DNA from 3 places in the Mesorhizobium sp. Cs1299R1N3 genome. Region 1 is predicted to be linked to each of the others. Evidence: riboswitches for the same ligand, from Rfam matches in the RefSeq annotation. Region 1 holds a riboswitch; each other region holds the start of a gene.
The links. A riboswitch is a leader RNA that binds a small molecule or an ion and turns the genes downstream of it on or off. The one in region 1 is predicted to bind cobalamin.
Positions count from the first base shown of each region.

Region 2: another riboswitch for cobalamin. It lies ahead of O7B34_RS04410 (aromatic ring-hydroxylating oxygenase subunit alpha); the one in region 1 lies ahead of bluB (5,6-dimethylbenzimidazole synthase).
Region 3: another riboswitch for cobalamin. It lies ahead of metE (5-methyltetrahydropteroyltriglutamate--homocysteine S-methyltransferase); the one in region 1 lies ahead of bluB (5,6-dimethylbenzimidazole synthase).

Region 1 is NZ_JAPYKQ010000004.1:304,667-311,781, forward strand. Features, by position in the region: gene ribB (3,4-dihydroxy-2-butanone-4-phosphate synthase) at 1-759, shown strand, start outside; gene O7B34_RS12610 (MFS transporter) at 779-1,999, opposite strand; gene O7B34_RS12615 (TetR/AcrR family transcriptional regulator) at 2,119-2,727, shown strand; gene O7B34_RS12620 (hypothetical protein) at 2,814-3,797, shown strand; partial or broken gene bluB (5,6-dimethylbenzimidazole synthase) at 3,965-4,543, opposite strand; cobalamin riboswitch at 4,626-4,806, opposite strand; gene O7B34_RS12630 (histone deacetylase family protein) at 4,985-5,911, shown strand; gene O7B34_RS12635 (exodeoxyribonuclease VII small subunit) at 5,915-6,166, shown strand; gene O7B34_RS12640 (DUF2277 domain-containing protein) at 6,258-6,524, shown strand; gene O7B34_RS12645 (pirin family protein) at 6,565-7,115, shown strand, end outside.
Region 2 is NZ_JAPYKQ010000001.1:950,818-957,932, forward strand. Features, by position in the region: gene O7B34_RS04380 (carbohydrate ABC transporter permease) at 1-756, shown strand, start outside; gene bglA (beta-galactosidase BglA) at 761-2,425, shown strand; gene O7B34_RS04390 (ABC transporter ATP-binding protein) at 2,455-3,567, shown strand; gene O7B34_RS04395 (DUF680 domain-containing protein) at 3,647-3,886, opposite strand; gene O7B34_RS04400 (DUF680 domain-containing protein) at 3,953-4,156, opposite strand; gene O7B34_RS04405 (DUF680 domain-containing protein) at 4,228-4,434, opposite strand; cobalamin riboswitch at 4,930-5,131, shown strand; gene O7B34_RS04410 (aromatic ring-hydroxylating oxygenase subunit alpha) at 5,247-6,494, shown strand; gene O7B34_RS04415 (hybrid-cluster NAD(P)-dependent oxidoreductase) at 6,560-7,115, shown strand, end outside.
Region 3 is NZ_JAPYKQ010000001.1:136,063-143,177, reverse strand. Features, by position in the region: gene O7B34_RS00640 (ABC transporter ATP-binding protein) at 1-1,011, opposite strand, end outside; gene O7B34_RS00635 (helix-turn-helix transcriptional regulator) at 1,336-2,085, opposite strand; cobalamin riboswitch at 2,592-2,792, shown strand; partial or broken gene metE (5-methyltetrahydropteroyltriglutamate--homocysteine S-methyltransferase) at 2,883-5,221, shown strand; gene O7B34_RS00625 (response regulator transcription factor) at 5,797-6,486, opposite strand.

The DNA.
Region 1 (7,115 bases):
AACGGCAATGTCGGCGCCTCCGATTTCGTCCGCCCCGGCCACATCTTTCCGCTCATCGCGCGCGAAGGCGGCGTGTTGATGCGCTCGGGTCACACCGAGGCCGCGGTCGACCTCTGCAAGCTCGCCGGCCTGCCGCCGATCGGCGTGATCTCGGAACTGGTCAATGATGACGGCACCGTCAAGCGCGGCCCGCAGGTCGCGGCCTTCGCCGAGGAGCACGGTCTCAAGCAGGTATCGGTCGCCGACCTGATCGCTTACCGGCAGCGCAAGGAAACGCTGGTCGAGCGCGTCGCCTGCTCCGATATCGAGACGCTGGGTGGCAAGGCGCAGGTCTTCACCTACACGCTGCCCTGGGACACGATGCATCACGTCGCCATCGTCTTCGGCGATATCCGCGACGGCGAGGACGTCCCGGTGCGACTGCATTCGGAGGACGTCGTAACCGACGTGTTCGGCACCAGCCACCGCCTCGACGGCATCATGAAGGCGATGGGCGAGCGCAAGCGCGGCGTCATCGTCTATCTGCGCGAGGGCTCGGTCGGCGTCGCCCACCAGGAGCGCAACCGGCCGGCGCCGGGCGATCGCGAGGACCATGAAGAGGCGCGCCGGCGCGAGAGCGAATGGCGCGAGATCGGCCTTGGCGCGCAGATCCTGAAGGATCTCGGCATTTCCTCCATCAACCTGATCGCCTCGCGCGAACGCCATTATGTCGGTCTCGAAGGGTTTGGCATCCACATCGCCAAGACCGAGATTATCTGAGCTCAAGAAATCCTGGCTGTCACTCGGCCGGGATTGCCGCCTCGCATCCATCCAACTCGCATTCGTGGGTGGCGAGGCTGCGCTGGCCGAGCAGCACCGTGACCAGTGCGATAACGCCCGATGCCACCGAAACCCAGAACCCGTTCTGGGCGCCGAACGCATCCACCACCGCGCCGGCAGCGAACGAACCGAGCGCCATGCCGATGCCGATGTCGGTGGTCACCCAGGTGATGCCTTCGGTCAGCATCGTCTCAGGCACATGCCGTTCGATCAGGCCGAAGGCGGTGATGAAGGTCGGCGAGATCGCCACGCCGCTGATGAAGACAGTCAGCGCGAGCACGGGCACGGTGCTGGCGGTAAGCGGCAGCAGTGTGCCGAGCGCGACCAACGCGACCGCGATGGCGAGCTGGCGCTGCAGCGGTGCTTTCAGGTTGAGCGCGCCGATGATGATGCCGAGCACGAAGGAGCCCAGCGCATAGACGCCGATGACGAGACTTGCGGCGCCCGGCTGGCCGAGTTCCTTGGTGATCGCCACCGTGCTCACCTCCGTCGTCGCGAAAGTCGCGCCGATGAAGATCATGGCGAAGGTGATGATTTGAACCGGCCGCAGGCGGATAGCCGAGCCGGTTGAGCCATGGTCCACCGGTCGCACCTGCGGTTCGGTCGAACGCTGCAGGATGAAGGCTGTCGAGCCCAGGGCTAGGAACAGCGTGCTGACGAGCACGCCCGCTTCCGGGAACAGCGCGGCGCTGAGACCAACCGACAGCGATGCGCCGGCGATGTAGACCAGTTCATCCGCCGCCGACTCGAAGGCGAAGGCGGTGTTCATCTCGGGCCGGCCCCGGAAAATCTCGGTCCAGCGCGCGCGTACCATTGCCGGCATGCTTGGCATCGCCGCGGCCAGCAATGCCGACACGAATAGCGTCCATACCGGCCAGTCCTGATTGGCCGATGCGATCAGGGCCGCGAATGCGAGCACGGAGATGACCGTGGTGGGGACGACAACCCGCGTCTGGCCGAGGCGGTCGACCAACCTCGATATTTGCGGCGCCAGGAAAGCATTGGCCAAGGCGAATGTCGCCGAAACCGCACCCGCCAGCCAGTATTCGCCACGCGTCTGCGACAGCATCGCCACGATGCCGATCGGCGCCATGGCGATCGGCAGGCGCGCCATGAAGCCGGCGGCGGCAAAGCCCCTGGCGCCAGGAGCGCGAAAGATTTCCGAGTAGGGGTTTTGCATGATCCTGTTCCTCGACAAGGGGCGATTCTACAATTACATACGAGACGTATAAGTGTTAAATAGACCATACGTCGCGTATGTCAATTGGCATACGGAGCGTATGTAGATAAGGCCAGAGCATGCACCGACCCCGCAAGGAGATGATCGCCGAGACGCGTGCCAAGCTGATCGCCGCGGCGCGCCAAGCCTTTGGCACCATCGGTTATGCCGAAGCGTCGATGGACGATTTCACCGCGTCGGCCGGACTGACGCGCGGCGCCCTCTATCATCACTTCGGCGACAAGAAGGGACTGCTGCAGGCAGTCATCGCCGAAATCGACGCTGAAATGGCCGCGCGGGTGAATGAGGTCGCGTCGAGGGCGCCAACCCGCTGGCAGCATTTCGTCGACGAATGCACGACCTACATCGAAATGGCGCTGGAGCCGGAAATCCAGCGCATCATGTTCCGGGACGGTCCGGCCGTGCTGGGCGATCCGGCACAGTGGTCGAATGCCAATGCCTGCGTCGGTTCAATGACCGATCATCTGACCGCGCTGCAAGAGGAGGGGGTGGTCGTGGCGGGCCTCGATCCCGAGACGGCGGCGCGGCTGATCAACGGGGCGAGCAGTCAGGCCGCGCAGCGGATCGCCAACTCGAACGATCCCGAAGCGACGTCGAGGAAGGTGGTGGTCGCGTTCAAGCAATTGCTCGAAGGCCTGCTCGAGAAGCCGGAAGCGCGGCCAAACTGACCCGCAATCGGGCTCCGCCACCGCTCGCAATTGACAATAGACGGTTTGGGCGCATCCTCCACAGCCACCTCTGGGGGATTCGGGGCATGTGGGATTTCGATATCGGCAGGTCGGTGTCCATCATGATGCGGACCTGGCCTTTCATCGTCTTTCGCATGATCGTCTATTTCGGCATTACGCTGGCCTATATCATGGCCACCGGCACGGGTGCCTCGGTCGGCTATGGCGTCGGCCATATCTCCACCGATCCCGACGGGCCGTTGTCCTTTGCCATGTGGGGCGGGATTGTCGGTTTCGGCCTCGTCTCGATCGCTGTCTACTGGATCCGCGAATACATCCTCTACGTCGTCAAGGCAGGCCATATCGCCGTCATGGTGCATCTGATCGACGGCCACGACGTACCCGACGGCCAGAACCAGATCGCCTACGCGAAAGAGGTTGTGACCGAGCGTTTTGCCGAGGCGAACATCCTTTTCGTCGTCGACCAGCTGGTCAAGGGCGCCATCCGCGCCATCACCGGCCTGCTGGGCGGCATCGCGGCTTTCCTGCCCATTCCGGGCCTGAGCGGCCTGGTCTCGTTCCTCAACACGGTGATCCGCCTGTCGCTGACCTATGTCGACGAGATCATTCTCGGCTACAACATCCGCATCAATTCGTCCTCACCCTTCGAGACCGCGCGGCAAGGCGTTGTGCTCTACGCCCAGAACGGCAAGATCATGGTCAAGAACGCCGTCTGGCTGGCCGTGATCATGTGGGGGGTCTCCTTCGTCATCTTCCTGCTGATGCTGGCCCCGGCAGCCGCCATTCTTTACGTCATGCCCGGACAGCTCGCCGGTTGGGCCTTCGTTCTGGCCATCGTCTTTGCCTGGGCCTTTAAGGCGGCGTTCATCGAGCCGTTCGCCATCGCCTGCCTGATGCAGGTCTATTTCAAGACCATCGAGGGTCAGGTGCCCGATGCCGCTTGGGACGCCAGGCTGGCCGATGCCTCGTCGAAGTTCCGGGAACTCAAGCGCAAGGCGCTCTCCACCTTCGACGGTTCGCGCTGGGGCACGGCCGGCGCGACGCGCTGATCGGCGGGGTTTGCCGGCGCAGCGGCGACGGTGTTGAGGCGGGCCACCGTAGATTTGAGCGATGCTTCACCTTGCCCGCAAAAAGTCTCGCTCATGATCAGGTCGGGCAGCGGCAGCCGTCGGCCCCAGCCGTGCGTTTCGAGGTCCGGTTTTGGCGCGAACTCCGAGACACGGCCGACGCAGAGATAGGCGATCGGCGTCACGTGGTCGGGGATGGACAGTAGCCTTTTCAGCGCTTGCGCCTCGATGATGCTGACCCAGCCGACGCCGACTCCCTCGGCGCGTGCCGCCAGCCAGAAATTCTGCACCGCGCAGACCGTGCTGTAGAGATCCATTTCCGGATTGTGCCACCGTCCCAACGGCGAGCCTTTCGAGCGCTCACGGTCGCAGGTGATACAGATGTTCAATGCGCTTTCGCAGATGCCTTCGAGCTTGAGCTTGCGGTAGAGCGCCCGCCGGTCCGCCTCGATTGCCGGCAGTTCCTGTTCGCGCGCGGCAAGGAACAGGTCGCGCACCTGCGCCCGTCGCGCGGCATCGCGAATGACGATGAAATTCCAAGGCTGCATGAAGCCGACCGATGGCGCGTGATGGGCGGCAAGCAGCAGCCGCGCCAGCACCTCGTCGTCGATCGCTTCCGATGTAAAATGGCTGCGGACATCGCGCCGCGTGAACATGGCGCGGTAAACCGCGTCGCGCGCGATCTGATCAAATCCATCGCCCGTTGGAGCGGTCATAGCTTCCGGCATCGCTTGTCCCCTTGCGATTGCAGCAGATTCCGTGCGTCCAAGAGGGCGCACGTCGCTCTGATGCCATCCGCCTGACCATGCGGATGACGATGCCTGCCAGGCCGGTCTTCTGGCTCGGGATCAACCCGCGTCCGGTGCCTTCCCGTCATCGACAGTGGCATTTACCGGCGCGGTCCCCCTCACAGCGTTGGGCACGCCACGGTATCAAACCGTGTTCCCGATTCTCCCGCTAGAGCATTTGCAGCCAAGTGGAATCACTTGGCGTCGCGGAATGCGGCTAAAACAACCGTCCGGCAGGCACCAGGCAGTGGCGGCGACCTTACGCCGAAGGGCCGGCGACGCCAATCCCCGCAGCGACATGAATGGACGCAGGCGTGATTTTCCCCAGCGATCAAGCCGCAACGCATGGCCATCACGGCGCCGGGGCACTAGATAGGGGACATGGCCACTCGTCTCTACACGCACCCGATCTTCCTCGAACACATCACCCCGCCAGGTCACCCCGAGCGGCCCGACCGCTTGCGCGCCATCGAGCGCGTGCTCGACGACGAAGCTTTTGCCGTGCTTGACCGCGTCGAGGCACCGCAAGGCGACGAGGCCACCATCCTCTACGCGCATCCCGCCGATTTCGCCGCGCGCGTGCGCGCCGCCATTCCCGATGAAGGCCTCGCCCGCATCGACGCCGACACCACCGCCAGCCCGAAGAGCTGGCAGGCGGTGATCACGGCGATCGGCGCCGCCAATGCCGCCGTCGACGACGTCTTTGCGGGCCGCGCCGACAATGTCTTCGTCGCGGCCCGTCCGCCTGGCCATCATGCTGAAAAGAACACGGCCATGGGCTTCTGCTTCTTCAACACGGCGGCTATCGCTGCCCGCTATGCGCAGAAGAAGCATGGCGCCGAGCGTGTCGCCGTCGTCGATTGGGACGTGCACCACGGCAACGGCACGCAGGATATTTTCTGGGACGATCCCTCGGTGCTCTATTGCTCGACGCACCAGATGCCGCTCTATCCCGGCACCGGCGCGAAGAACGAGACCGGCGCCGGCAATATCGTCAACGCGCCGCTGGCGCCGCAGACCGGCAGCGAGGTGTTTCGCGATGCTTTCCTGTCGCGCGTGCTGCCGGCACTCGACAATTTCGCGCCCGACCTGATCATCATTTCGGCCGGCTTCGACGCCCACCATCGCGACCCGCTGGCGGAGATCAATCTGACCGAGGACGATTTCGACTGGGCGACCGGCCAGCTGATGCAGCGTGCCGCGCGCCATAGCGGCAACCGGCTCGTCAGCCTGCTCGAGGGCGGCTACGATCTGCAGGGATTGGCATTTTCGGTCGCCGCCCATGTCGGGCGACTGATGAAAGGATGAATGATGACTGCTGAGATCAACGAAGACGTCAAGGCGATGAGCTTCGAGCAGGCACTCGACGCGCTGGAGAAGATCGTCGATGATCTGGAACGTGGCGACGTGCCGCTCGACCAGTCGATCCGGATCTACGAGCGCGGCGAGGCGCTGAAGGTGCATTGCGACCGGTTGCTGAAGGCCGCCGAGGACAAGGTCGAGAAGATCAGGCTGTCGCGCGACGGCAAGCCGGTTGGAACCGAGCCGCTCGACGCGGAATAGGCCCGGAGCAGCCTTACCGACTTTTGGACACGATCATGATTGAGGATACAACTCGTCCCGATTGAAACGGACAAGAGGAGATACGGAAGCGATGTGCAGAAACATCAAGACCCTGTTCAATTTTGATCCGCCGGCAACCAATGACGAAGTCCGCGACGCGGCACTCCAGTTTGTCCGCAAGCTCAGCGGAACGACGCGACCGTCGAAACAGAACCAGCATGCGTTCGATCATGCGGTCGAAGCCATCGCGGCATCCGCGCGCGAATTGCTTGATTCCCTCGAAACCCACCAGCACCCGCGCAATCGCGAAGAGGTGGCGGCCAAACTGAGAGCAAAGGCGGCGATCCGGTTCGCCTGATATGTCCAAAGCGGCCACCGAGCGCTGATGAGGAGAGTTCATGAGCTTCTTCCCGGGGAAAGACCCTGAGGCCGGCGATGCCTTCGCCAGCGACCAGATCGAGCTGATGGTCATCCCCAACGCCAAGGATATTGGCGGCTTCGAGGTGCGCCGCGCCTTGCCCACCGCCAAGAGAAGGCTGGTCGGGCCGTTCATTTTCTTCGATCGCATGGGCCCCGCGATCATGCGCGCCGGCCAGGCGCTCGATGTCCGTCCGCACCCGCATATCGGCCTGTCGACAGTGACCTATCTGTTCGATGGCAAGATCAGGCATCGCGATTCGCTCGGCACCGAAATGGTGATCGAGCCCGGCGACGTGAACCTGATGACCGCGGGCCGCGGCATCGTCCACTCCGAGCGCACGCCGCAGGAATTGCGCGGCGCGCCGATGTCGATCTCCGGCCTGCAGACTTGGCTGGCTCTGCCGGATGGCAAGGAAGAGGTTGCACCGGTGTTCGAGAACACAGCGGCGCTGCGGCTTCAAGAGATCGATGCCGAAGGCGTCAGCGGCCGCGTCGTCATCGGTGACTTCCAGGGATTGCGGTCCCCGGT
Region 2 (7,115 bases), on a different contig from region 1:
GCATTCGAGGGCGACCGGGGCCAGCGCATCTACTACGCTTCGTCGGCGCCGCCGAAATTCACCCCCGAAAACTATCAGACCGTGCTGTTCTCCGAAGGCATCGGCCGCTCCTTCATGAATTCGCTGACGGTCACCATCCCGGCGACCGTCATCCCGATCCTGATCGCGGCGTTTGCCGCCTATGCGCTGGCCTGGATGCGCTTTCCAGGCCGCGCGCTCTTGATCGCTGTCGTCATCGGCCTGCTGGTGGTGCCGCTGCAGATGTCGCTCATCCCGCTCCTGAAGCTCTACAACGGCGTAGGGACGTTCTTCGGCGTGCCGTCCAAGACCTATCTCGGCATCTGGCTGGCGCATACCGGTTTCGGCCTGCCCTTCGCCATCTATCTGTTGCGCAGCTATATCGCCGGCCTGCCGCGCGAGATCATGGAATCGGCGCGCATCGACGGCGCCAGCGATTTCGAGATCTTCGTCAAGATCGTGCTGCCGCTGTCCTTCCCGGTGCTCGCCTCCTTCGCCATCTTCCAATTCCTGTGGGTATGGAACGATCTCCTGGTGGCAATGGTTTTCCTCGGAACGGCGCCCGATCAGATCGTGCTGACGGCCAAGCTCAATGCGCTGCTCGGCTCGCGTGGCGGCAACTGGGAGATCCTGACGACATCGGCCTTCATCACCATCATCGTGCCGCTGATCGTCTTCTTCTCGCTGCAGCGTTATTTCGTCCGCGGGCTGCTGGCCGGCTCGGTGAAAGGAGGTTGAGACAATGCAATCGGCTTTGAAGGCGACTTCGAAACCAGACCCCGCCATTGATCGCGACTGGTGGCGGGGCGCGGTGATCTACCAGATCTATCCGCGCAGCTATCAGGACTCCAACGGCGACGGCATCGGTGACCTCAAGGGCATCATCGGCAGGCTGCCCTACATTTCCGCCCTTGGCGCGGATGCCATCTGGATTTCGCCTTTCTTCAAATCGCCAATGAAGGATTTCGGCTACGACGTCTCGGATTATTGTGACGTCGACCCGATGTTCGGCACGCTGGCCGACTTCGACGCGCTGACGGCGGAGGCGCACCGGCTGGGTCTCAAGGTGATGATCGACGAGGTGCTGTCGCATACCGCCGATATCCATCCCTGGTTCATGGAAAGTCGCTCGAGCCGCACCAATCCGAAGGCCGACTGGTATGTCTGGGCCGACGCAAGGCCCGATGGCACGCCGCCCAACAACTGGCTGTCGATCTTCGGCGGCTCGGCGTGGCAATGGGACACCAGCCGCCAGCAATATTACCTGCACAATTTCCTGGCCGAGCAGCCCGACCTCAACTTCCATAGCCGCCAAGTCCAGGACGCGCTGCTCGACGTCACCCGCTTCTGGCTGGAGCGCGGCGTCGACGGCTTCCGTCTCGATACCATCAATTTCTACTTCCACAGCCAGGGGCTGGAAAACAATCCGCCGCTGCCGCCGGAAGAGCGCAACGACCAGACCGCGCCGGCGGTCAACCCCTACAACTACCAGGATCATATTTACGACAAGAGCCGGCCGGAGAACCTCGCTTTCCTCGAGCGCTTCAGGGCGCTGCTCGACGAGTATCCGGCGACCGCCGCGGTCGGCGAAGTCGGCGATTCGCAGCGCGGGCTGGACGTGGTCGCCGCCTATACCGCCGGCGGCAAGCGCGTGCATATGTGCTATTCCTTCGACTTCCTGGCGCCGGAAAAGATCAGCGCCGCCAAAGTGCGCTCGGTGCTGGAAGCCTTTGGCAGGGTGGCCAGCGACGGCTGGTCGTGCTGGGCGTTTTCCAACCATGACGTGATGCGCCCGGCCTCGCGCTGGGCCGCCGACGAAGCCGACCCGTCCGCCTATCTCAAGGTCATCTCGGCATTGCTGATGTCGCTGCGCGGCTCGGTCTGCATCTACCAGGGCGAAGAACTCGGGCTCGGCGAGGCCGACCTGCGCTTCGAGGACCTGCAGGACCCCTACGGCATCCGCTTCTGGCCGGAATTCAAAGGACGCGACGGCTGCCGCACGCCCATGGTGTGGGATGGCGGCGCCAGGAATGGCGGCTTCTCCGCGGCAAAACCCTGGCTGCCGGTGCCGGCCAAGCATCTGTCACAGGCGGTCAACGTGCAGCAAGGCGACGAGACCTCCCTGCTTGAGCATTACCGGCGCTTTCTCGCCTTCCGCCGCGCCCATCCGGCGCTGGCCAAGGGCGACATCACCTTCATCGAAAGCGAGGGCGACACCGTCGCCTTCACCCGCCGGGCGGGCAATGAGGAGGTCGTCTGCGTTTTCAATCTGGGCGCCAGGCCGGCGAAGGTTGACCTCGGCAACCGAACCCTGCAACCTTTGGCGGGACACGGGTTTTCCGGGCAGGCGAGCACCGGTTCGGTCGAACTCGGCGGTTACGACGCCTGGTTCGGACGCATAGGCTGAAACATCTGAGGAACCACTGGAGGAAATCAATGGCCGATGTCAATTTGAGACAAGTGAAGAAGTCCTACGGCAATCTCAACATTCTCCACGGCATCGACCTCGACATCAAATCGGGCGAATTCATCGTCTTCGTCGGCCCGTCGGGCTGCGGCAAGTCGACCTTGCTGCGCTCGATCGCCGGGCTTGAGGAAATCACCTCGGGTGAACTGAGGATCGACGGCCAGGTGGTCAACGACGTACCGCCGTCGAAGCGCGGCATCGCCATGGTGTTCCAGTCCTATGCGCTCTATCCGCACATGACCGTCTACGACAACATGGCCTTCTCGATGAAGATCGGCAAGGAAAGCAAGGCCGAGATCGACAAGCGGGTACGGCAGGCAGCCGAGATCCTGCAGTTGACCAAATATCTCGACCGCCTGCCCAAGGCGATGTCGGGCGGCCAGCGCCAGCGTGTCGCCATCGGCCGCGCCATCGTGCGCAATCCGAAAGTGTTCCTGTTCGACGAACCGCTGTCGAACCTTGACGCGGCGCTGCGCGTCGCCACGCGCATCGAGATCGCCAAGCTCAAGGAATCGATGCCCAACACGACCATGATCTATGTCACGCACGACCAGGTCGAGGCGATGACGCTGGCCGACCGCATCGTCGTGCTGAAGGATGGCCACATCGAGCAGGTCGGCACGCCGATGGAGCTCTACAAGAACCCCGGCAACCTCTTCGTCGCCCAGTTCATCGGCTCACCGGCCATGAACATCCTGCCGGCGACGGTCGACAAGACGGGCAATCCGACCATCGTCAGTCATGTCGGCGGCCGCAAGGCGACGGTACCGATCGCGACGCCTGCTTCGGCAAAAGGAGCGGCGGTAAGCTTCGGCGTGCGGCCGGAAGATCTCGCGATCGCCAGTGGTAGCGATTATCTGTTCGAGGGGACGGTCGATTATCTCGAGCAGCTCGGTGAGGTTCAGCTGGTCTATATCGACATCGGCCGTGCCGACCTGCCGCTGGTGACCAAGTTGCCGGGCAATGTCGAGGTCAAGCGGGGCTCGACGCTGCGGCTGACCGCCAATGCCGCAGATCTTCATATCTTCGATGCGGATGGACGGTCGTTCGCCCTGCAGGAAGCGGAAGCAAAAGCCGCCTGAGACCACAAGCTGTCTCGACAACGCAAAAAGAGAGCGGCGGGTAAGCCCGCCGCTCTCTTTTGTATATCACCACGGCTGGTTAGTTGTTGCCGAAGAGGTTGCGGTCTGCGCCCTGAGGGGCGGACTTCTGTACGTCGCCCGACGAATTGAGCAGCTTGTAGACAGGCGATTCGCTCTTGCGGATCGAGCCCGTATGCGAGGTGTCGACGTTGACGGTCGCCAGCTTGTTGATGTCGGTGTCGCCAACGTTGTCGTTGCCGGCATAGGCGCTGCCAGCGGCAATCAGAAGAGCGGCGGCGGTAAGAACAATCTTTTTCATTTTGGTACTCCGATTTTTTCGAATTCAAGGGGCGGGCTGAGCGCGCCGTCCTTGCTTGAAGAGATGTTAGTTGTTGCCGAACAGGTTGCGATCGGCGCCGTGCTGGACGGGCTCCTGGCTGGCAGGAGCCGACTTGTCGACCGAAGCGGTGTACGAGTTGTCCACCGCGGCGGCAGGCTGGTTGGCACCGTTGGAGCCATAGCTGTCGCTGGCAAAAGCGCTGCCGGAAATGGCCAGAACGGCGGTGGCGGCAATAAGGATCTTGTTCATTTTAGACACTCCTGAATTTCTTGAATTCCACCGGATCGGCGGGCAAGCCCGCCGTCCGTGGGGACAGGCCGTTAGCGGCCGAAGAGGTTGCGATCGCTGCCCTGAGCAGGCGTCTGAGCAACAGGCTCCGACGTCTTGGTGGAGGTGGAAGCGGTGTACGAGCTGTCCACCGCGGCAGCAGGCTGGTTGGCGCCGTTCGAACCGTAATTGTCGCTCCCAGCGAAGGCGCTGCCGGAAACAGCCAGAAGGGCGGCGGCAGTGAGAATGATCTTTTTCATTTTTTGGTACTCCAGTATTTTTTCCGTCCGTCTAGCGGCGTGTCTTGGGATTAAATCGCGTCGTTCGGACAGCCCCGATGTGGGAGAGCACCCTTGCCGTTTCCAATCACGAAGTTGTTCAGCGTGGACCATGACTCCACCACTTGAAATTGTACCAGCGCCTTCCACATCTCTTATTTTCTCTTGTAATATCAAGTGATTATCTTAAAGCAGCACCTCGATCACCAACTGTGTCGGAGGCTCGGCGTTCACAGCGTCTTGCACGCACCGTCAACAGAAACGAACCGTTCGGTTCGATTTTAGTCCCTGCTAATAGTCACTTTTTGAAACTGTTAACCTATTTGCTGCCGGCAAAAGGGTCGATGACGGTGCCGGCGCGGCTTGGCGACAGAAGGCGATTCCCGCGGCTACAAGCCTCTCATGACGATCCAGCATGCGTGTCGCGCCGCATGGATGCGATGTCGCTTTCGTGCCGATGTCGCAAAGCCTGTCGTGGTTAGATCGGGCATCTCAGGTGCCGCTGCGTGACGACGGAGCGGAGAATTGGGAAGCCGGTCAGATTCCGGCGCTGCCCCCGCAACGGTGGTGGAGTTCAAGTCGCAACGGGAGACCACTGGGCGAAAGCCTGGGAAGGTGTCGCGATGGTCCGCAAGGACAACTCCAGAGCCCGGAAACCAGCCCGAGATCGCTAGAACTCGACTGATCGCGGTGGGCGGTCAAGAGGCGGATGGTGTTTGTCCGGCTTTTCGCCGATCTGCGCCCAGTCCTTCCTCAATCACCACCAGTTCAGTCCTTGAAACTGAGGACAGGACATGGACGCGCGCAACGACATGCTGAGGCTCTTGAACAGCCGCAGACAAGGCTTTTCGCTGGAACAGCCCTTTTACACCGACCCGGACTACTTCAAGCTGGACATGGAGTTGATCTGGTATCGCGACTGGCTGTTCATCGGCCATGATTGCGAATTGCCCAAGCCGGGCAGCTTCATCACCGTGCAGATCGGCGATTATCCGGTCGTGCTGGTGCGCGATCAGCAGGGCAAGATCAACGCCTTCCACAATTCCTGCCGCCATCGCGGCAGCCGCGTCTGCAACAGTGATAAGGGCACGGCCGCCAAACTGGTCTGTCCCTATCACCAATGGACCTACGAGCTCGACGGCCGGCTGCTGTTCGCCCGCCAGATGGCCGATGGGTTCGACAAGAGCCAGTACGGCCTGAAGCCCGTCGCCTGCGAAAGCGTTGGCGGCTACATCTTCATCTGTCTGGCCAGCGAGCCCGCCGATTTCGCGCCGATGCGGGCGATGATCGAGCCCTACCTTTTGCCGCACCGGCTGCGTGAGGCAAAAGTCGCCTTCGAGAGCACCATCATCGAGAAGGGGAACTGGAAGCTGGTCTGGGAAAACAACCGCGAATGCTATCATTGCGCCGGCAACCATCCCGAACTCTGCAAGACCTTCCCGGAAGCACCGACGGTGACCGGCGTGCAAGGCGCCGACAGCGATCCGGAGATGCTGGCGCACTGGGCGAAATGCGAAGCGGCCGGCCTGCCGAGCAAGTTCCGCATCGATCCGGCCGGCCAGTATCGCGCGACCCGCGCGCCGCTGCTGCGCGATGCCGTCAGCTACACGATGACGGGAAAGCGCGCGGTCGAGAGGAATCTTTCCGACAGCGTTTCAACCGACCGCATCGGTTCGTTGCTGCTTTACCACTATCCGACGACCTGGAACCACATCCTGGGCGACCACGCCGTCACCTTCCGGGTGCTGCCGATCAGCGCCACGGAAACGGCGGTGACAACCAAATGGCTGGTGCATAAGGATGCGGTCGAGGGCGTCGATTACGATCTCGCGGAACTCACCCATGTCTGGACCGAGACCAACGACCAGGATCGCCGCATCGTCGAGGAAAACGCCTTCGGCATCCTGTCGCCGGCCTACGAGCCAGGCCCCTATTCGGAGCTGCATGAGGGCGGCGTGATCCAGTTCGTCGAGTGGTACGCGTCCTTCATCGGGCCACGGCTTGCCGAAGGCGGCCGGCCGGCCCTGCGCAGCGTTGCCTAAGGCATATCGCCAAAGACGGCGGTTTTGGACATGCGCGGAACAAAGGGGACAAGAGGATGAATGCGATGACGGATCTCGGCCTCTATCGCCATCTCGACCAGATGGCGCCCTGGAACGACAGGCTGCAGGTGCTGGAAGTGACCGGCGTCACCGACGAGGCGCCCGACGTCAAGACCTTCACCTTCCGCTCCGACAACCAGACCTGGTTCCGCTACAAGCCGGGCCAGTTCGTGACGCTGGAATTGCCGACACCGGACGGGCCGCTGATGCGCACCTATACGCTGTCATCGTCACCGTCGCGGCCATTCTCGATCGCGGTGACAGTGAAGGCGCAGGTGGGCAGCATCGGCACACGCTGGATGTTCGATCACCTGGCGCCCGGCTCGCACGTCAAGGCCTATGGACCAAGCGGCGACTTTTCACTGCACGGCCATCCGGCGGCGAAATATCTGTTCATCTCGGCCGGTTCCGGCGTGACGCCGATGATGTCGATGCTGCGCTGGCTGAACGACTGCGCGCCATGGACCGATGTCGGCTTCGTCAACTGCGCGCGGCGCCCGGAAGAGATCATCTTCCGCAAGGAGCTGGAGCTGCTCGGCGGCCACATGCCGGGCGTGTCGC
Region 3 (7,115 bases), on a different contig from region 1:
CGCCTCCACGCTGGTTGCCGTCAGGCGTACATAGCTATGCTCGCGCTGCGCGGGCGTGCGGCTGAAATGGAGCGAATAGCTCCTCGCATTGAAATAGAATTCGCCGAGAAATGCCGGCACCACCGCGATCAACATCAGAACGACCAGCCAGGGAGCAATGATCAAAAGGCCCACTGCGAAACTAATTGCCTTTATCATGCCCGCCGCCTGATAAAAAAGGGAGAGCAGCGTCATGGAATTGCTTGTCTGGACGCGCGCACGTTCGAGCTGGTCCTGAAATTCGGCGTCCTCGAAATCCTTTAGATCCAACGTCGCGGCATGTTCCATAAGACGGACGCTTGAGGCGATTGTAACGCGCTCGGCAAGTACATCTTCCACGAGAGAGCTGACGCGGCTAAACAAATCGGTGAACACGGCCAGCCCGAACCCGGCCGCGATCAACAATAAAAGCTGATGCAACTGCTCGTCATGAAAGGGCAGGGCGGGCGCCCCCAATTGGATTTGGTGGCTGACCTCGTCGATGATGAGCTTGCCGACATAGAGTTTGCTGACGGGAAGCACCGCATCGACGAGCCTCAACAGCAACGTGGACAATGTTAGATACGGGCTTGTGCGCCACACCATCGCGATAAACAGGACTATGGCGTGAAGCGTGCCGAGCCGCTTCTTCGTCGAACGCACGCCCGGTGGCGAGGACGTATTGTGACAAGGAGCCTTTGGTTGAGGAGCTTTGGGATTTTTGCCATTCGGGCTTTTCATACTAAAAACCTCGCGTCCTCTGATGCGAAGGATCAATGGACTGCTCCTTGCCTGTGTGTCGGTCATGCTAGTTTCGGTCGGCGGAGCTCGCCCTATTTCCGACTCCACTGCGGGTTGGCACGCTGAGATGGGGATGATTTCTCCTGCGCCGAGTTGCAGGCTGATTGCCAATCTGCCGCGCAAACGCCGTGCCAGGTGAAAGCCCTTCAATGCGACGGGTAGATTGTCGAAGCGCAGTCCGATGGCCGACATTGTCGGTCATGCGTCACCCTGCTGCGTTCGTTTCGGCGGGCATTCTATGCCGCGTCCCCACCGAACAACTGATCGTCGATTACCGGTCGATGCTCACGCTGACCGATGTGGAGATCATAGACCCAGGCGCGAAGACTGTTCGGCGACCGCACACCCATCGTGGGGCATGCAAACAACAAAGCGATTGAGATCTGGGCTGTCTATGCAGTCGTGCCAGGGTGACTTGATGCTGTCGCTGAGCCCGAGCATCTCGGTTGTCCTCCAGTTTCGAGGTCAACCAATGGTTCATCGCGGACCGATGCGGCATCACGCGATTGCGTGAGGCTAGCTGATCAGCCCCAGGCGGAAAGCTGTCGTGATGGCCTGCACGTTGCTTGTCACGCCGAGCCTCTGGCGCACCAATCGCAGATGCGTATCTGCCGTGTTGCGGCTGATGTTCAGGTGATCGGCGATCTCGACGACGGTAAGCCCCTCGGCAACCCAGCGCAGGACGTCCTGTTGTCGAGGTGACAGACGCACTGGTTTCGAGGTCTGTTTGCCATCGGCAAGAAGGGCCGCGCATCCGAAGGCGCAGGCGGCGACAAACTGAAAGGCGAGACGGTCGTGAGGACCCGGCTCGAGCTTCTCCCCTGCAACGGAAAATCCCACCGGTTGCCCATTCAGTGTCGCAAACGGAATCGTGAAGCCGTCACGCAGATTAAACTCTGATGCCTCCGCCATGATTTGTCGGCCGAAGGAACAAACCCGGGAAACTTGATCAATCTCGCTCCACCGGAAGGGCGTGACCCCACGCTTCACAAGCTGAATCGTAGGGTCGCGATGAAGATAGCCTTTGGAGAAATAGCGCTCCGACCATTGCCGCGGCCAGGCGTCAAGCAGCACATGGGAAATCTGCTCGCGCCTCAGAGCACGCGGCGGCGGGATCGGTCCTGCCAGCACGTTTCTGGCGCCAAAGCGCTGGGCATAGGAAATCAGGTGCTGGCAGATTTCCTGCTGGCTTGAACTCTTGCGGATCTGATTGAGAAACTCGAACGTGTCATCGAGGTGCCGACGCCAAAGCGCAGGTGCTTCCATAACGCATTGCTTCCATGATGGTGATGGTAGTGGGGGGTTGGGGCTGGGGTGGATTGCAGGCATTAAGCTGCCGCATTGCTGGCCGACTGGTGCTGGTCGACAACTCTCCTCGATTCTTGTTGCACCGGTTGAGCGAGCTGCTCGGGTTAAGCTCGACAGCGGGATGCCAACCGCGAAGCCGACCGACCGGCGGAGCGGTCCGTTCCCTTCCCGCGTCTGCCGGATGCCTGGGAAATGGCGTGTGATTGCATCCGCCTATGCTCACTTCGAGTATATCGGAAATGTTGCTTCCAGCATGGTCGGAGTCAACCCCCAACAACAGGCGGTATGGCCCTGCGACAGTTCGCCATCAGGACAGAGGAAAGCGGAAGGGCTTGCCGAAGCGCTCTTCAAGGATGGTCGCATTCAACCGACTTCGCGGCTATCTGCACCTCACGAGCGACCACAAAATCGGATAACGGCATAAAGATTTCTTTATGTCTCCTTGACAGGAATCTTCTCTTTGGCCAATGTCAGGTTGTCGTGGTTCTCTGATCCGGTTAGTCGCATCAGAGCTAAGAGGGAAGCCGGTGAAGATGCCGGCGCTGCCCCCGCAACTGTAAGCGGCGAGCCAAGCCCACTCATGTCACTGAGGCCATGCGCCTCGGGAAGACGGGCAGAGGTGTCGACCCGTGAGCCAGGAGACCTGCCTCGGCGAACAAGGTCCACAGGCGGGGTGTCTCGGTGGGCGTGGTAACCGGCTTTGTCTGCTTGCCAACGTCTGCCTTGCGTCCACGCCCCAATCATCGGGGTATGGTATGTCTCTCTCTCGGAAAGTTCCTGTTGCCACACTTGGCGTGCCGCGCATTGGGCGCCGTCGCGAGTTGAAGCGCGCGCTGGAGGCCTACTGGTCGCGAAAATCTTCCGCTGCCGACCTTCTCGAAACGGCGCGGGCGCTGCGTGTCGCGAACTGGACTGAACAATGCGACCGTGGCGTGACCATAATTCCGTCCAACGACTTCTCGCTCTACGATCATGTGCTCGACACGGCAACAATGGTCGGCGCTGTGCCGCCACGTTATGGCTGGACCGAGGGGGAAGTCCCGCTCGACACTTATTTTGCCATGGCGCGTGGCAGCCAAGGAGAGGCTGCCGGACTTGAACATGCCAATCACAGTGACGCGGTTGCCGCGCTGGAAATGACCAAGTGGTTCGACACCAACTACCACTACATGGTCCCGGAGCTCGTCGACGACCAGGCCTTTGCTTTGTCGTCGGCAAAGCCGGTGGATCAATTTCTTGAGGGTAGGGCGTTCGGCGTTCACACCCGCCCGGTCATTCTTGGGCCCGTCACCTTCCTCAAGCTGGCCAAGTCGCCTACCCGGGACTTCAACCCAATTGCGCTGCTCCCGCGGTTGCTGCCGGTCTATGAGGAACTCCTGCGCCGCCTGAAAGTGGCGGGCGCCGACTGGGTGCAGATCGATGAGCCGGCGCTCGTGCTCGACCTCATTCCAAACGAGCAAGATGCGTTCAATTTCGCCTACGACCGTCTTTCCAAAGCGGCGCCGGAGCTAAAGATCATGCTCGCCACCTATTTCGGCGGATTGAACGGCAATCTCGAGACCGCTCTTTCGCTTCCTGTGGCGGGCCTGCATCTCGACCTTGCACGCGCTCCTGAACAATTGGAGGCGGTGGGCCGGCTTGCGCCAAAGGGCCTGGTGCTTTCGCTTGGCCTGATCGACGGTCGCAACGTCTGGCGTGCAAACCTGCGGCCCATCCTTGACCGGATCAAGCCGGTCATCGCGGGCTGGCCACTGGAGCGAGTGGAGATCGCGCCTTCGTGTTCCCTTCTGCATGTGCCGATCGACCTGGAACTGGAAACAGCGCTCGATAGGGACATAAAGTCGTGGCTCGCATTCGCGGCGCAGAAGATGGACGAACTGACCACGATCGCCCGGGCCCTGTCCGAGGGCCGGGAGGCGGTTTCAGCAGAGCTGGAGTCCTCCACCAAAGCAGCCGCCGCGCGTTTGACGTCCCCGAAGGTGCATGACCCGCGGGTCGAAGGACGCCTTGCCTCTATCGACGAATGCATGACGCGCAGGAAGAGCGGTTTTTCTGAGCGCTCCAAGCTTCAGGACGAAACGCTCCGCCTACCGCCTTTCCCCACTACGACGATCGGCTCCTTCCCGCAAACACCCGAGATTCGCAATGCGCGCGCGGCCCATGCAAGGGGAGAACTGAGCTATATCGACTATGAGGCGTTCCTTAGGAAAGAGATCGAGGCAACCATCCGTTGGCAGGACGAGATCGGGTTGGACGTGCTGGTGCATGGTGAGTTCGAACGAAATGACATGGTGCAATATTTCGGTGAGCAGCTTTCCGGATTCGCCTTCACGCAGCACGCCTGGGTGCAGAGCTACGGGTCACGTTATGTGCGGCCGCCGATCATCTTTGGCGACGTATCGCGCCCCAATCCTATGACGGTGCGCTGGTGGCGGTACGCTCAATCGCTGACAGATAAACCCGTTAAGGGCAACTCACCGGCCCAGCGACGATTCTGAACTGGTCCTTTGTACGCGACGATCTGGCGCGCTCGGTCGTTTGCCGTCAGATCGCGCTCGCCCTCCGTGGCGAAGTGGGTGATCTTGAAAGCGCCGGCGCCAGGGTGATTCAAATCGACGAAGCTGCACTGCGCGAGGGCTTGCCGCTGCGCAAATCCGAGTGGAAGCTTTATCTCGAATGGGCCATCGAGTGCTTTCAGCTCGCTTCCACGGGCGTGTATGATGTGACCCAGATCCACACGCACATGTGCTACTCCGAATTCAACGACATAATAGAGGCGATCGCGGACATGGATGCCGACGTGATCTCCATCGAAACCTCGCGCTCGCAGATGGAATTGCTCGACGCCTTTCAAACCTTCGATTATCCGAACGAGATCGGACCTGGCATCTACGACATCCACTCGCCACGGGTGCCGGGAGTTGATGAGATGACGAACCTGCTCTCTCAAGCGCGTCAGCGCCTTTGTGACAGTAAGATCTGGGTCAACCCCGATTGCGGTTTGAAGACACGTCAATGGGAGGAAGTCCGTCCGGCACTTGTCAACATGGTAGAAGCCGCGCGTTTTCTGAGAGGTGCACCAAGGGCCGCCTAGCAAAAGCGTATACCCTCGCCGGTGGGGGCCGGATACACTGCCCTGAAGCGGATCGAAATTGGGTGAACGCAAGAGGCGAACGGGCAACGCCATTTCGTTAGGAATGTGTGGCAGTGCGCTGACGGCATTGATTTGACGGGTCCGATGCCTCTTCCAACTCGTCGGTCAATATACCGACCACCTTGCCAATAACGATGCCGTCGCGTCGGAGCGCATCTCTAACAGCGTGCCGTCGGATCTGCTCATCTGAACATTGAGAGTCGTAAAGTGATGCGGTTTGAATCCTATGCGTGGGGCGGGTGACGGCCTCCTTTCGTCTGAAAGGGCCGACTGATTGCTTCCACCAGATCGTCCCACGCAAGAGTTCGGCATGAGATGTTTTCTCCCCAAGCGCGCACGGGATCGTCATGCGTCGATCGCGGTAGTCACAAGTCAATGAGGTTATATCGCCCCAAACTTCACCGGAAGCGTCCACGACGTCGCAAAGCCGCCCGCTCGCTACAGCGCTATTGAGGGCGCGCTCGCGAGCAGCTTTTGCTCGGCCAAGCTACTACACCACGCGCCCGATCGTCATCTCAGATTTCCTGCTCTTCGAGCGCGTAGCCGCCCGAGCGTATGGTTCGGATGACGTTGTGGGGGGAGAGCGCCTTTCTCAGTCGGCTGACATGGACGTCAACTGTGCGAGGGCCAACATAGATTTTTTCCGGCCAAGCGGCGCTAACCAGTTCGTCGCGGCTGCATACCTTGCCAGGGTTTTCCATCAGGTGGCGCAGCATGTTGAACTCGAGTGGGCCAAGATGGAGCTGCTGGCCACTGCAGTGTACCCGACGGCTTCTGAGCTCCATATTAAGCTGCCCGCAGGTCAGCGCCCCGTCGTTCCCGCCGTTGGGGGTTAGGCGAGTCCGCAGTTTCCCGTCTAAATACGCGAGCAATTTAGCCGGCGCGAAGGGCCGCAGGAAAGTTTCGTCAATGCCGGCTTTGAGCAGATCGAGCTGCTGGTGCTCGGCGCCGGAAGCGATAAGGGCGATCACGGGCAGTGCGTCGGTTTGCAGCTCGCCTTTCAGCCGGGCGCAGATCCCCGGGCCGGTAGCGGTAGCCGGTTGGCAATCCAGGACAACAGCCTGCGGCTCGCACTCAGTCGTCTGCAGGATCGCGTCCTCGACGCCACCGGCCAACACGGTTGCGAAGCCGTCCACCTCCAGGACATGACTGAAGAACAGGTAGAACTCGGCATCCTGCGAACAGATCAGGATTAACGGCTTCATCTGCGTCCTACGTCAATGGAGCATTCAACGTCGGTCGTCAGGCAGCTCGCTCGCAATTGCCGCGTTGCTACGCCTGCCCTTGCTTCGGTCAGCGCCACCGGACATTTCCCTTACGGCCAGCGGCTGATTGGCAATTTGGCGTGCTCTGGAAACGAAGATCGACCCAAACACACCACATGCGGGTCGTTGGCGGCCAGGATGGAGAGTCCGGATCAGCTGTTCGATCAGGTTGGGCAAGCAGACCCAGCCGGTACGATCCGAGCTGGTGCGATAAGGAGTCCACGCAAATCGCAGCGATCATTTCGGCTCAATCTCCTCCGGTACGATGCCTGCTTATGCGCGCACTATCTGATGCTGACCTGACAAGGTCGCTTGCTACTTCGTTCCAGTTCTCTCAGCGCATCAAATGCCTCTCGGCAGTTCCTTGTCTCAAGACCAGAAGATCAAAATTCGTGCCAACGCGGAGGGAGTCGCAGAGAAGATTTTGAGACTTTTATTTCAGCGGTTTAACGGGAACGCAGCAGAAGATGAGGCGGAACCCACAGTGTCGCGGACTCGACAAAACGCTGCATTGCTGTCAGCCGCCTAAAGTTTGGCGTACTTTCGTCCCTCGCGCCGGTGATCGAAGC